One region of the Bacillus thuringiensis genome, then DNA from elsewhere that is predicted to be linked to it. Evidence: riboswitches for the same ligand, from Rfam matches in the RefSeq annotation. Region 1 holds a riboswitch; the other holds the start of a gene.

Region 1 (7,822 bases):
GTTAGCAAGTTGCAGTATATCTAATGAAAAGATCACTTGTTTCTAAGACAAGTGATCTTTTTATATACATTTCCTTTACTATTTTTGAAATTGAATAGGTATTTCAATCTGTATAATTACAATAGACTTGATTAAAATTAAAACTGCAACAAGGATAATACCGTCCATAATTGTAGTAAGAAATATATATATAATATCTTAATGCAAGGTTGGCCTATATTCTATGAAGATATTAAAGGATTATAGGAAACATTGAGAAACGGGAATTATTTTTATTACAATATTTATGCATATTTAGGTCTAAATAGCTGGGTATTAGCTAAGAAACTTGAGATATTAGACTCCTATTAAGTTAAAAATGGCCTTAAGTGTACTTCCAATAAAGAAAATTATGTAAATAAGCTGTCCATATGGGCAGCTTATTGTATTTTTTAGCTAAACTTGTTTTTTTCCGAAGTGCTGGCGGTTCCTCTACAAGTATTCTTGCATTTAAATTGTTTTTAATATATTATATTTATATGGTTATATAGAGATTAACGTATGCAAAAAGACTCAAATCTATTAATAAGATTTAAGTCCTTTTCAAAGATAAAAAATTGTACCGAAATGGAATACAACTTATGCTTTGCTTTTTAATATAAATGGAAATTTTTAAATAGAAGTTTATTTACTTTCAATGATAGGGAATAGTGGGTCTAGAACATAGAGGAACAAGGAACCATAAAGAGAAACTGAAGACTATTGTATGTAGTTTGTTCATCTCAAGTACAATAAAAGAGTCTTACCTCTGTAGGCAAGACTCCACTAGTATAGTTGTATAATATTTACATATCAACTAAAAAACAGAAACCATATAACACCAAGTAGCAGAATCCTAATATTCCTCCTACAGCTAATACTTGTTTAAACCAACTTTTAAATTTTAGATTACTGTAAATATCTTGCACTTTCTCCATATTTCCTCCTATTAAGGAGAACCCTTAAAGACTCTCACTTCGTTATGGTACCATTAAAGAATGACTAATAGAGGTCAAATATTGTCAAAACGTATAAATATGCAATATTGCATACAGAAATGTATTGTTACAAATGTAAGCGTTTACTATAATAAGGGTATAAAGTTTAATCACATCCCAGTACTAACAAAAGAGGAGGAAATAATATGGAAATCGCAATGGCAGTTTTAAAATTTATAGGTGGAGCAATCCCATTAGTTCAAGAGCTTCTAAAAGCATTTATGTAAATTCACTATTTAGCAATTATTTATAAAAATTATCATTCGTATGAGTAAAGCCCCTTTAACAATATTAGGGGGCTTTTTAAATTTCTAAATATTTAAGATTACGTCACATCAACATCAAGTTAAAAGTAAATTTTAAGAATAAACCTATAGAGGATATTTTATAGTGAATCAAGATCCTTTTACAAAGTGGTAGGCATTAAACTCCTACGGCTTTTAGTATACTTTATTTAAGTAAAAAGTCTCTTCAGAAAATCTAAAAGGACCTTTTGAGATTTTTAAATACATGAACTACTGATAACTGGGGAGTGTAGAGAATATATATTTGATTTTTAAACAAATATGAAAAATTACATGTGTAAGTTAGGTCGATCTTTATCGTAGATTAAAGGGACTTGAATAAAGTTCTTTTTTATTTGTAATCAAATCCCAGAGTGGCCCCTAATACCGGGAATTGTTTCCTATCCCCTTATACGCTAAGATATTTTTGAAAGTAAAAATCCTAACTTAGACCCCGAATTTCCTTTAACGTGAGGAGAGTCTAATATCGACTGTCAGAAACATGCTATAAAAGTCTTAAAAGAATTATTAAACACCTACCGAGGACAGAAAGTAGTATTAGGCACTCATGGAGCTGTAATGACTTTGATGTTGTATGAGCTTAGCTGGACAGCGATGGGGTACCACCCACAAGATGCGAATTTTGCACGCTAAGCAAAAAAATAATAAGCTGTCTACATGGACTGCTTATTTACATAATTATCGAAGTCGGAAGTGAAAATTATCTTTTTTGATAGATACAAGAAATTAAGAACTGATCCTTATTCAAGAAAAGCACCCGTTAATTCAATAACCATCTCACATAATTTTTTTCAATACCTTTACCATAAATGGTGTCTTTAATGTCTCTTTTATTAGTGAATTTTTGTGTTTCATAAAATTATTGATCTGTTTTTTTCTATTTGGAACCATTAAAAAAGGTAATCTACTAGGATTAAACCATCCAATTTTTGCAGTTTCAGGTCCATTATTTATTGGTTCTCCTCCTAGTAATTTTCCTGAAAATATATGTTGCATATCATTGTATTCAGGCTGGTGATATTCTCCTATTTTACGTTCAATAGCAATTATATAGCCCGTTTCTTCTTCAGTTTCTCTTATAGCGCATTTATCTAACTGTTCGTTCTCTTCTAATCTTCCCCCAGGCAAATCCCAGATAGGATAATCATTTCGTTTAACTAGCAATATTTTGCCTTCATTATTATCAACAATAGTAAAGCACCCTGTGGTTTTTATAGTATTCATTATAAATATAATCTCCTTAACTTACTCAATTGCTAACAAACTTGTATTTCTCTATGTCTAATAAATTTTCCTTTTTGCTGAATTAAACTGGCCCTTTAATGGAACAACATAAGATGAATATTCTATACATGCTCGGTTAACATAACGTCTCATTATCGGTAGCAAATACTTTCATAGAATCCTTGTATGTACAGGGGTTCTTGTTTTTTTGTCTATGTATCTCTTATATAGGATTTTATACATCATTGATGTAGCGGGGATATGAGGAATCCTCGCTTTTCTTTTTTGGCATAAAATTTTGTATGAAAACAGTTGAGTTATAATGCTTTATGCTGAAAAATAAAAACTTTTCTTTGAATTTGAAAAAGAAGGTGTTACACCCCCATGAGATCAATGGGACTTATATTCCACTTCTTTATCAGGATTATATTAAGAAGTGGAAATAGTATAAGTACCCAAAAAACGATAATAAAAACTGTATTCATCAGTTTCTACTCCTTATGTTGATAATAAAGTTATTTATAACAGGAAGTATAACTCACTTATTAGTTAGTTCTGTGGTTCTCTAAAAAAGTTAGATGCAATGCAACAAACTGTTCCGGTGATTAGAATACTATACTTCACAGTGCTACCTGTGTGCTCAAATAAATTAGTTCCATTAAGCATTATAAGCCCCCAAAACAATTGACCCGCGCCAAAACCTAATAATATTTTTCCTATTCGAGAAAATTTTTTCATGCTTTTCCACCTCCCACAAACTAGCTCGATTAAATGGCTTGACCGATGTGGGTTAATAATCAGAGGGGATGGCCTCTGATGTAAAGTTTCACTCTATCTCTCCGTCTCAAAAAACTCAATCCACTCCCCATCAGGACCAGCGAAGAATATGTAACGTGTTCCATCTGGTAATGTTTCGATTGCATCTCCTAGTAAAAAAGTTACTTCGTGTTTTCTTAGTTTTTCGATTTCATCTTCTAATGAATCCACTTTAAAGCAAATGTGATGTACTTTTCCTTCTGCCGGAAGAGAAGAATTGTAGCCTTCAATGAGTTCGAGTATCGTTTCCTTCGATTCTTCTACACCTAAAAAAGCGAGTTTTAAGTCTGGATTCGGGTGTCCCATACGTTTAATGAGCTGTAAGCCAACTACTTCTTCATAAAATGAGATAGATGTTTCTAAGTTTGCAACCATAAGTCCTACGTGTTCGATTCTTCTAACTGGCATGTAGATTCCTTCTTTCTGAAAATTATATATAAAATAATATTGAAAATTGAGAAAATAAGCAAGATAAAAACCTTACAAATTTTAGCGTGTTGTATGGTATAGTGAGAAAGTATGTTTGGGGAGAAGGAAGGAGATTATACGATGAATACACCTACTCAAACTCCTTCATTATCGGAAACGATGAAAGAGTGGCATTATGCATTAGCATATGAAATTAAACATTGGAAAACGATAGGTGGTAGTAAAATTTCTATCATGAACGGTCGTTTTTTATATACAGATTATGAGAATACAGTGTATGTATTTCAGCTTATTTCGGAAGTAAGCTTACCTGAAGGTTCACCAATTCGAATTGAGTTCGATGGTGAGGAAGCGACAGGAGAAGTATTATCTGTACATGGATTAGAAATAGAATTGAAATTAAATGATTATATACAAGGTGAAATAAGAGAAGCGGTTTTATACAGTGAACCGTGGCAACTTTTAGAGCAACTGCAAGAGCGATTGAAAGAAGCACGTAAAGATAAGTTGAAACGTAATCGTATAAAGCGTCTCGTTGATGGGACGAGTAGTCCGAAGCATATTGAGAAGATGAAAAATCCGAAAAATGAACTGGCATATCGCTCGTTTTACAATCCGACAACGTACGTATGGGGACCACCTGGAACAGGGAAGTCTTACAATTTATCACGTATTATTTCGGCTCATTATCAAAAAGGAAAATCGGTACTTGTGTTAGCTCATAGTAACGCGGCAGTAGACGTATTAATGAGTGAAGTAACGAAGCAAATTGAAAAGAAAAAGAAATGGACGCCTGGCGAAATTGTTCGTTACGGTTATAGTCAACATGAACATATACGAAATCATGAAACGTTACTTGCATCTAAGTTAGTTGAAACGACGAACGGATCTTGGGGTGAGGAAAGACTCTATTTAGAAGAGACACGACAAGATCTTCGTGAAAAAATCTTATCGTATAAAGCAACATCTGCTGATAAGAAGCGTATACAAGAGATTGAAAGTGATCTTCGAAAGCAAAAAGCGAAAATTAAAGAAGTAGAAAAAGAATATATTGAAAATGCGAAAGTAATTGGTGCAACTCTATCAAAATGTGCAATTGATGCGCTAATTTATGAGCGTACATTTGATTTAGTTGTCGTAGATGAAGTGAGTATGGCGTTCGTTCCGCAAATCGCATTAGCTGCTTCACTTGGAAAACGTATCGTCGTTTGTGGTGATTTTTTACAATTACCTCCAATTGCGATGGCGAACCATGAACTCGTTCGCAAATGGCTTGGGGAAGATATGTTTTACCACGCTGGGATTGTTGATTCTGTAAATAAATCAGAAGCACATCCAAATCTATTTATGTTGCAGGAACAAAGACGTATGCATGCGGATATATCGAAGTTTACGAATTCATTTATTTATAAAAACAGAGTATATGATCATCCGTCTGTTTCAGAGCGTAAAGAACTTGCGCAATTGCAGCCGTTCGCAAATGAAGCGAGTGTTTTATTTGATACGAGCCAAATGGGAGCTTTTTCGTTAAAAGATGCTGCTTCTGGTTCACGTTTTAACATTATGTCTGGTTTAGTAGCGATGCAAATGATGTTAATCGGATTGTTAGACGGTGTTCAGTCGATTGGTGTTGTGACACCTTACAGGGCGCAGTCACGTTTTTTATCGACGTGTATTAGAGAAATGTTGCAGAGAACGAAATATCAAAACATACCAGTTTTAGTGGCGACAGTTCATAAGTTCCAAGGTTCTGAAAGAGATATGATGATCTTTGATACGGTTGACAGTTATCCGCAAGAACGACCTGGCGTGTTATTCTTTGACCATAAAAATCATCGGCTCGTCAATGTAGCAGTGACAAGGGCGAGAGGGAAGTTCATTCAATTATCAGATTGCCATTATATGCGTAAAAACCTTTCGAGAAAACAATCGTTATCACAATTAACAGCTCATATAGAACGTCATGGAGATGTGTATGACCGCACGACATCAAGACAATTGTGGGAACGGAAAATTTCGAAACGTCTACGCTGGTTTATGGAAATGAATCTTGAGGAAACGAAAGGGCTATTAAAAGATATTTTAGCCGCAAAACGAAACATTATTATTTCACTTCCAAGTACGAAACAAGTAGATAAACGAGTATGGCAAGCGTTAATGCGTACAAATGCACAAATAACAGTTTATAGTGACGGACCAGTTCCGCTGAAAAATGTAAAGTTACAAAGACAAAATAAAGCATTCCCGTTTATTGTAATTGATGATGAAATCTTCTGGGCAGGCGCACCTCTCACATCTCAAATGATGTTTGAAGGTAGTACGGAATTCCCGTACATATGTGCAAGACTGCAAGCACCAGAAACAATTGGTGTATTAAAAGGATTTTTAGATATTCGGTAAATTCGGATAGGAATTCCTTGACTTTTAATTGGAATGAACTTAGAATAAATGTAATTTAATATAATTTTATGAAAATTCTTATCGCGAGAGGTGGAGGGACTGGCCCTATGATACCTCGGCAGCGGATTCGTTATGAATACTGTGCCAATTCCAGCAAGGTAACTTGAAAGATAAGAAAGAAGCTCATTTTGACTGTATATACAGAAGCCTCTTTCTATCTTTTAGAAAGAGGCTTTTTTACGTGAAAATAAAGGAGGAAGAAAAATGGGAGCGACAGGAGTAGCGTCACAAAGAAAAGCAATTGAAGAAAGTATAGAAAGAAATAAGGAAAAGTACATAGAAACAAGTCATGACATTCATGCGAATCCGGAGATCGGAAACCAAGAGTTTTACGCATCAAGAACGTTAAGTTTATTACTAGGGAGTGCTGGTTTTCAGCTGCAACACAATATAGCTGGACATGAAACAGGTTTTATTGCGCGAAAAAGTTCAGGAAAAAAAGGACCAGTCATCGCATTTTTAGCAGAGTATGACGCTTTACCAGGACTCGGTCATGCGTGTGGTCACAATTTAATTGGCACAATTAGCGTTGCAGCAGCAATTGCATTATCAGAAACGCTTGAAGAAATTGGCGGGGAAGTTGTTGTGTTTGGTACACCAGCAGAAGAAGGCGGGCCAAATGGTAGCGCGAAATCAAGTTATGTAAAGGCAGGTTTATTTAAAGACATTGATGCGGCGCTTATGATTCATCCAAGCGGAAAGACAGCGACAACGAGTCCTTCACTAGCAGTCGATCCACTTGATTTTCATTTTTACGGAAAAACAGCTCATGCTGCAGCTTCACCAGAAGAAGGGATTAATGCATTAGATGCGGTTATTCAGCTCTATAACGGTATTAACGCACTTCGCCAACAACTTCCGTCAGACGTGAGAATTCATGGCGTTATTAAAGAGGGCGGAAAAGCACCTAATATTATTCCTGACTATGCCGCAGCTAGGTTCTTCATCCGCGCAGCAACGCGAAAAAGATGTGCAGAAATAACAGAAAAAGTAAGAAACGTTGCTGAGGGAGCAGCGTTAGCAACAGGTGCAAAAGTAAAAATCCATCAATTCCAAAATGAAATCGATGAATTACTCGTAACAAAAACATATAACGATATCGTAGCGGAAGAACTAGAACTATTAGGTGAAGATGTAAATCGTAAAGAAAGAGTAGGGATCGGTTCAACCGACGCAGGAAACGTAAGTCAAGTCGTACCGACAATCCATCCGTACATTAAAATCGGACCAGATGACTTAATTGCACATACGAATGAATTTAGAGAAGCAGCACGTTCAGAACTTGGAGATAAAGCATTAATTACATCGGCAAAAGCATTAGCAAATACGGCGTATCGATTAATTACGGAAGAAGGGTTGTTAGAGAAGGTGAAGGAGGAGTTTAAAGAGGCGCAGAGGAATCAAGGGTAAGTGAGAAGGGGGATTATACCCGGGATTTTTAGTAGGAAATTGAATGAAAAAAGAACCAGCCTATGGCTGGTTTTATTATATTATAAAAGAATTTTTTCACATACACTTGATATTTCTACCTTAGTGTCCTCTTATTAGAACGACAATTTCTCCTCAAACTCA
Region 2 (7,822 bases), 1.1 Mb from region 1:
CAATTATCTCCAAAAACCTTTATTGATTTAAACTATTCAATGATTGAAGTGAGCCCTTTTCATAGAAAATTACAGCAGGAGCACCTTGGCTCATTTTCTAATGTATCGTACTATACGTCTTATAGTGAAATGGGAGATTCTTTCGAGGGAATTCTTTTTTCAAATGAGTTGTTTGATGCATTTCCTGTTGAAATAATTGAGAAAAGAAATGGTATGTTGTATGAAGTACGTATTACATATACAGAGGAAGGAAAACTTTCAGAAGTATGTAGGCCGTTAGATAAAAGAATTGGTCGCTATTTATTGAAATATAATATTCATATTGCTGAAGGGCAACGTTTTGAAGTACCAATTGTGATGGAGGAGTATATAAAAGAAATTGCGAAATGGTTTCAAAAAGGTATATGTATTACAGTTGATTACGGATACACAAAAGAAGAATGGATGCATCCAGCACACCGTGAAGGAAGTTTACGAGGTTATTATCAGCATAATCTAATACGTAACCCACTAGCGTATCCAGGTGAAATGGATCTTACTACTCATATTCATTGGGACGAGCTAAAGGAGATGTTTAGTCTGCAAGGAATGAGTGCAGTATGGCATAAGAAACAATCTGAGTTTTTGTTAGCGGCAGGAATATTAGAACAGCTTACGAATCATCAAGATACAAATCCTTTTTCTGAAACGCAAAAACAAAATCGAGCAGTTCGTTCTATGATTTTGAATGGAGGAGTAGGGAGTGCGTTTGATGTTGTTATACATACAAAAGATATGCAACATTTACATTTGGAGCGGTATGTAACAATATAAAAAAACAAGACACAGTATATACTGTGTCTTGTTTTTTAATACGACTTATGTAGTATTATATATTTCCTCTCATGATATATATTTATATTAAAGATATGAGATAAAAAATATAGAATACGTTCTTTTTCTTCGATTATTAGTCCCTAACCTAATAATACGCGAACGAGTTGAATTATTGTTTCGTTCTCTACCTTGTAATAAATTTCCAAACCTTTTCTTTCACTAGAAACGATTTTAGCGCTTTTTAATTTTGCTAAATGCTGTGAAATTGTAGATTGTGGCATGTTTAAGCCAGTATACATTGTAGAAACGTTGCTTGGACCGCGCTCGATTAATCCTTTTACGATACATAAACGAACAGGATGAGCTAGTACTTTTAATAATTCTGCATTACTTTCATATAGTTCTAATTCTTTTTGAAAGGTTTCTAACATGTTCTTTTCCACCTCCGTGTGAGCTATTATACCATACTATACATACCAAAAATTTAAAGAAAAGAAAATAGTTGTTGCAGAAAAAAAGTCCTAAAGTAAAGAAATTGTAAGAAAAGAGACCCTGATGTAAATAAAATAGATAAATTAGCATGTTTTTGTAAAATGACATTTTTGGGTGAAAATTTCGATGTGTTTTAAAAATTGAAAGATATAGATATATTTGTAACACAATTTTATCATGAATTTCTTATTCTTTCAAATGAATATACGAAATTTTTAAAATAATATGACAAAGGAATTATAATGATATATATATAGAATATAAAACAGGTTAAAAGAAAAGAAGCTGAATGTAATTCGCTTCTTTATGGTGATAATGAAATATTTGATTACGGCTGATAAATCTTAGGGTAATCAAGTCATTAGTCATTTATTCTAAAATTCATCTTTTAGCAACGTTAAAAATCTGGTATTCCATATGTTCTCGTAAAAATCAATTGTCTCTTTTGCGGACATAAAAGGATTATTCAACGTAGAGGTTGTTTTCTGTACCATAAAGTTTTCGTATCCTAGTCCGTGGGCAAACTTAATCGTAGCATCCATACAGTACTCTGTTTGGGCACCACAAAATTCAATGCGCTTTACAGATAATTGATCTAAAATTTCTTTTAAGTTTGTTTTATAAAATGAATTTGCATGTGTTTTTCTTACAAAAAAATCTTGTTCTTGAACATCTAGAATGGTATGAATAGCCCAAAGTTCTTTCTCGGGTACTAAATCATCATCACAATGTTGAACAAAAAGGATTGGTTTATTTAATTTTCTGTATGAAGAAATTCTTTTATTTACTTTTGTTAGTAAGTTCTGTAAATCAAATAAATGCTCTCCGCCATAACATACGCCATTTTGTAAATCGATAACGATTAAAATATCTGCACAAGTATCCATTATTTTTACCCCTTTTTATTTCTTAATATATCAATTAATCCATTATTTAGAAATAGATTATATACTTTTATTTTTTTGACTATAAGAAAAGAAAAAATTCAAATGAATATAACTAAATCGCATAAAAAGAAGATATGAAAACCTATTCTCATATCTTCTTTTTTCTCTATGCATTTACAGGTTCTTCTACATAAGAAAGGGCATTTTCAAAATCGGATATTAAATCGTCAACATTTTCGAGACCAACTGATAACCGAAGTAATGAATTAGAGATTCCTCTTTCATCACGAGCTTCTTGCGACAGTGCTGCATGTGACATTTTAGCTGGATAGGAAAGAATTGACTCGACAGCTCCTAAACTAACTGCAAAAACAGGTAATTTTACTTTTGATAAAAATTGGCGGAGTGCATCTTCTGATTGCAAAGTAAATGATAAGACTGCTCCAGCTGATGTCGCTTGAGATTGTTGAATATCAAATCCGAGATGTGTTTGTAATCCCGGATAATAGACATTTTGTACTTTAACGTGCTCTTGTAAATAATGTGCAATTTTATTGGCATTTTTAGCTGAATGCTCGAGGCGTACATGCAATGTTTTTAGACCGCGAAGTACGAGAGAACAATCGTGAGGCCCTAAAATAGCACCGAATGCATTTTGTAAAAATCCAAGCTTTTGAGCGAGTTCTGCATCTTTTACGACTGCTAATCCGGCAGTAACATCACTATGACCAGCAATAAATTTTGTAGCACTATGAAGAACGACATCAGCTCCAAGTTCAAGTGGTTTTTGGAATAGTGGTGTCAAAAATGTATTATCAACAAAAGTAAGAGCGCCAATAGATTTTGCGAGTTTAGAAACCTCGCGAATATCTGTCACTTTTAAAAGTGGGTTAGAAGGTGTTTCTACATAAAAGAGCTTTGTATTTGGTTTAATGTTTTGTTTTATTTCTTCTAAATTGGTCATATCAACAAATGTATGTGAAACACCGTAACGGGAGAGTACTTCAGTTATCACTCGGTAAGTGCCTCCATATACATCTTCTGAAATGAGAACGTGATCCCCTTGTGAAAGAAGAAGAAATGCAGTGGAAATCGCTGCAATGCCTGATGCAAAGGCGAACCCCTTTGTTCCGCCCTCTAATAAAGCGATGATATCTTCAAGAGCTTCACGAGTTGGATTTCCTGACCTGCTATAGTCATATTTTCCGAACGTATCTACATCAAACTGGTGAAAAGTTGATGTGTTATAAATAGGAACGTTCACAGCGCCTGTTTGTGAGTCATGTTTATATTGGTTGTGTAGTAAGAGTGTATCTATAGAATAACTCATATTCTTACACCTTCTTTTACGAGTTTAATGGCTTGCTTTAAGTCTTGAATTAAATCGTTACTATTTTCAATGCCAACGGAGAATCGAAGAAGACGATTACATACACCGTTTGCTGTTCTAATTTCTTCAGGAATATCAGCATGTGTCTGCGTTGCTGGATAAGTCATTAAACTTTCTACACCACCGAGACTTTCGGCAAATGTAATTAAGGATAAAGATTGTAAGAATGGATTGATCCAAGCTTCATCTTTAAGGCGGAATGAAATCATGCCGCCTCTTCCTGGATAAAATACATCTGTCACCCCGTCTTCATCATTTAAATACGCAACAACTGCTTTCGCATTTTCTTCATGTTGTCTCATGCGAAGCGCTAACGTTTTCATACCGCGAATTAATAACCATGAGTCAAATGGGCTTAAGACCGCACCTGATGCATTATGATAATGGGCGATTTCCTCACAAAGTTCCTTTCCTTTTGCAACGACAAGTCCGCTTAGTACATCGTTATGCCCCCCTAAATATTTCGTTGCGCTATGAAGTACAATGTCGGCACCTTCTGTTAATGGTTGCTGTATATAAGGTGTGTAGAATGTGTTGTCTACAATAAGAAGTAGTCCGTGCCTTTTCGCTACAGTTGCGACAGCAGCAATATCAGTAACTTGCATTAATGGATTAGTTGGAGTTTCTATGAAAATAGCCTTCGTTTCAGTTGTGATAGCTTGCTCAATTTGTTTAATAGACTGTGTATTTACGTATCTACATCGAACATTCCACTTTTTTTCATGTTCAGAAAATAATCGATACGTTCCCCCGTATAGATCTTCAGATACAATAAGTTCGTCTCCAGAGCGGAATAGAGAAAGGACGAGGAGAACAGCTGCCATCCCTGAACTACAGGCATAACCTTGTTCGCCATATTCTAAGTCTGCGATCGCCTGTTCTAAAAGATCGCGAGTTGGATTGCCAGTTCGTGAATAGTCAAAGCCAGTAGATTTACCAATTCCTTCGTGACGATAAGCGGTTGAGAAATAAACTGGTGGATTAACCGTTCCTGTTGTAGTTTCACTGCGATTGCCGATTTGTGCTAGCTTTGTTTCGATTGTTGACATGTGAAAATTCCTCCTTTTTAAATTGAAACATTAACTGAATATAAAATAAAAAAAGCCTTCTAAGAAGAAGGCTTTCGGTTTGAATAGAGTCTTCTTCTCATCTGTCAAATCTTTCACAATTTGCTGGAATTAGCACCTTATTAACAAAATGTTAATGGTTGCTGAGGCGTCACAGGGCCAGTCCCTCTACCTCTCTAGATAAGAATGTTCGTATGAAATTTTTATTATGTTTTTAACTTTACAACAAAAGATAATTGAATTGCAACTCTATTTTAAATAATTTTTATTTTTCCGCAAGTGTCATTGACTTTTACTTTTGTGCATGCTAAATTTATTAAAAAATTAACAAACATTGTTAAAAGGGGAACGCATTTCCTTTTAGCTACATAAATAAAATAATAAAGACAACTCTTATTGAGAGCGGTGGAGGGAAAGGCCCTGTGAAACCCGGCAACCTTCAAACGAAATGTTTGAAACGGTGCTAATACCTGCAAAACGAATGTTTTGCATAATAAGAGGAGGAACGATTATGTCCCCCTCTTCAAAGTGAAGAGGGGGTTTTTATATTGATAGAAATGAGGGAGATTCGTGAAGTTACTAGATTTATTATCAAAAGGAATTGTAATAGGTGATGGTGCGGTTGGGACGTTATTGCATTCACATGGTTTGCAAAGTAGCTTTGAAGAATTGAATGTATCTGATCCAGACTTAATTATATCGATTCATAAACAATATGTAGCTGCTGGAGCAGATGTAATTCAAACGAATACGTATGGAGCAAATGAGGCGAAATTACGTATGTATGGCTTAGAAAATCAAGTTACAGAAATTAATAGAGCGGCAGTAAAGCTGGCGAAAGCATCTGTTACGGACAGAAATGCAATTTTAGGAACAATTGGTGGTATGAAACATATCGGAGCCGTTACAACGACTGATATGGAAAGGGAGTTTATGCTACTTGAACAGGCAGGGGCTTTACTAGAAGAACAAGTTGATGGATTACTATTAGAAACCTTTTACGATGAATTTGAATTACTGCATGCCGTTAAAGTATTGCGTAAGCAAACGAACATTCCAATTGTTGCTCAATTAGCGTTACATGAAGCAGGTACGACTCAAAATGGAAATGATGTCAATGAAATATTAAAGCAACTTATAGATTACGGTGCAAATGTTGTTGGATTGAATTGTCAACTAGGGCCGCTTCATATGACGGAGGCTTTCAAAATGATATCGATTCCGCAAAATGGCTATTTATCAGCATACCCAAATGCAGGTCTCCCGAATTATGTGGAGGGACGTTACGTATATGAGGGAAGCCCAGCTTATTTTGAGGCGATGACACCGAGATTTATTGAGCAAGGTATTCGGTTATTAGGTGGTTGTTGTGGTACGACTCCAGAACATATTCAAAGTATGAAGCGCGCTGTTGCGAATGTTACACCTGTAATAGAAAAAGACACTATTCAAAGGCCGAAAGTCGTTCATACGCATGAGAAACGTTCGAAGGCTCACGTCACTCTAGCAGAGAAAGCGAAAAAACAAACGACAGTTGTAGTGGAATTAGATCCACCGAAAACGTTAGATACACAGCGTTTTTTTGAAGGAGCAAGAGCGTTAAAAAGAGCGGGAGCAGATGCTATTACTCTAGCAGATAATTCATTAGCATCGCCTCGTATTTCTAATATGGCGATGGGTGCGTTATTAACGAAGCATGATATCCCGGTATTGACACATTTAACGTGTAGAGATCATAACGTCATTGGACTACAATCTCATTTGTTAGGTTTATCGGCGTTAGGGATGGAAGAAGTGTTAGCTTTGACTGGTGATCCAGCGCGCGTTGGTGATTTTCCCGGTGCAACTTCTGTATACGATTTGTCCTCTATTGAGCTCATTAAAATGATTAAAGAAATGAACGATGGACGTTCAATTTTAGGGAAATCAATTGGACCGGCGACAAGGTTTTCTGTAGGCGGCGCATTTAATCCTCACGTGAGGCACTTAAAAGCAGCGGTTAAGCGAATGGAACGAAAAATAGGTGCTGGAGCGGAATATTTTTTAACTCAGCCAATTTACGATATCGCCTTAATTGAAGAAGTGTATGAAGCGACAAAGCATTTGGAACAACCTATTTTTATTGGAATTATGCCGTTAGTAAGTAAGCGGAATGCAGATTTTCTTCATTTTGAGGTACCGGGTATTACTCTTCCTGAAGAAATAAGAGAGAGAATGGATGGACACGAAACGAAAGAGGCAGCAATTGAGGAAGGGATTCGCATTTCGCAAGAATTGATCGACGCAGCGATGAAATATTTTAATGGTATTTATCTTATTACACCATTTTTAAAATATGAAATTACAGAACATCTTGTTAAATATGTAAGAGAAAAGCAAGAAGTGAAAGAAGGTATTAATTGATGAAGTGTATAGAAGAAAAATTACAAAATAGCATTTTAATATTAGATGGTGCAATGGGAACAATGATTCAGCAAGAGGATTTAACTGCTGAAGATTTCGGAGGAGAAGAGTACGAGGGCTGTAATGAATATTTAGTAGAAACAAGACCAGACGTTATTTTAAAGATTCATAAAGCTTATATTGAAGCTGGAGCGGATATTATTGAAACAAATACATTTGGAGCAACGAATATTGTACTAAGTGATTATGAGCTGTCTCATTTAGATGAAGAACTAAATGAAAAGGCAGCACTTTTGGCGAAGCAAGCTGTTACAGAAAGCGGTAGGGAAGTATATGTTGCGGGAGCGATGGGACCAACAACGAAAGCAATTAGTGTTACTGGTGGTGTGACTTTTGAAGAATTGATTGAGGCTTATACAAGGCAGGCACGAGGATTATTAAAAGGAGAAGTTGATGTATTACTCGTTGAGACGAGTCAAGATATGCGTAACGTGAAAGCAGCTTATATTGGAATTCAAGCTGCTTTTGAAGAACTGAAAAAAACGGTTCCTATTATGATTTCAGGAACGATTGAGCCAATGGGAACGACTCTGGCTGGGCAAACAATTGAAGCTTTTTATTTATCAGTAGAACATATGAAACCATTATCTGTTGGGTTAAATTGTGCGACTGGTCCGGAGTTTATGAGGGATCATATTCGTTCACTATCTGATTTATCGGAGTGTTACATTTCTTGTTATCCAAATGCAGGTCTTCCTGATGAAGAT

The links. A riboswitch is a leader RNA that binds a small molecule or an ion and turns the genes downstream of it on or off. The one in region 1 is predicted to bind S-adenosylmethionine.
Region 2: linked by a shared signal. The riboswitch ahead of metI (cystathionine gamma-synthase/O-acetylhomoserine thiolyase) and the one ahead of AC241_RS15610 (M20 family metallopeptidase) in region 1 are both predicted to bind S-adenosylmethionine.

What each region holds. Positions count from the first base shown of each region.
Region 1 covers NZ_CP012099.1:3,014,180-3,022,001, reverse strand. The annotation lists gene AC241_RS35700 (hypothetical protein) at 825-956, opposite strand; partial or broken gene AC241_RS35895 (hypothetical protein) at 1,056-1,243, shown strand; partial or broken gene AC241_RS35220 (histidine phosphatase family protein) at 1,736-1,945, shown strand; gene AC241_RS15630 (NUDIX hydrolase) at 2,099-2,545, opposite strand; gene AC241_RS15625 (hypothetical protein) at 3,095-3,283, opposite strand; gene AC241_RS15620 (VOC family protein) at 3,377-3,769, opposite strand; gene AC241_RS15615 (AAA domain-containing protein) at 3,881-6,190, shown strand; SAM riboswitch class I at 6,266-6,367, shown strand; gene AC241_RS15610 (M20 family metallopeptidase) at 6,455-7,660, shown strand; gene AC241_RS15605 (Lrp/AsnC family transcriptional regulator) at 7,795-7,822, opposite strand, start outside.
Region 2 covers NZ_CP012099.1:4,092,971-4,100,792, reverse strand. The annotation lists gene AC241_RS21130 (class I SAM-dependent methyltransferase) at 1-813, shown strand, start outside; gene AC241_RS21125 (ArsR/SmtB family transcription factor) at 957-1,247, opposite strand; gene AC241_RS21120 (cysteine hydrolase family protein) at 1,683-2,195, opposite strand; gene metC (cystathionine beta-lyase) at 2,362-3,525, opposite strand; gene metI (cystathionine gamma-synthase/O-acetylhomoserine thiolyase) at 3,522-4,634, opposite strand; SAM riboswitch class I at 4,729-4,839, opposite strand; SAM riboswitch class I at 5,043-5,152, shown strand; gene AC241_RS21105 (bifunctional homocysteine S-methyltransferase/methylenetetrahydrofolate reductase) at 5,223-7,055, shown strand; gene metH (methionine synthase) at 7,055-7,822, shown strand, end outside.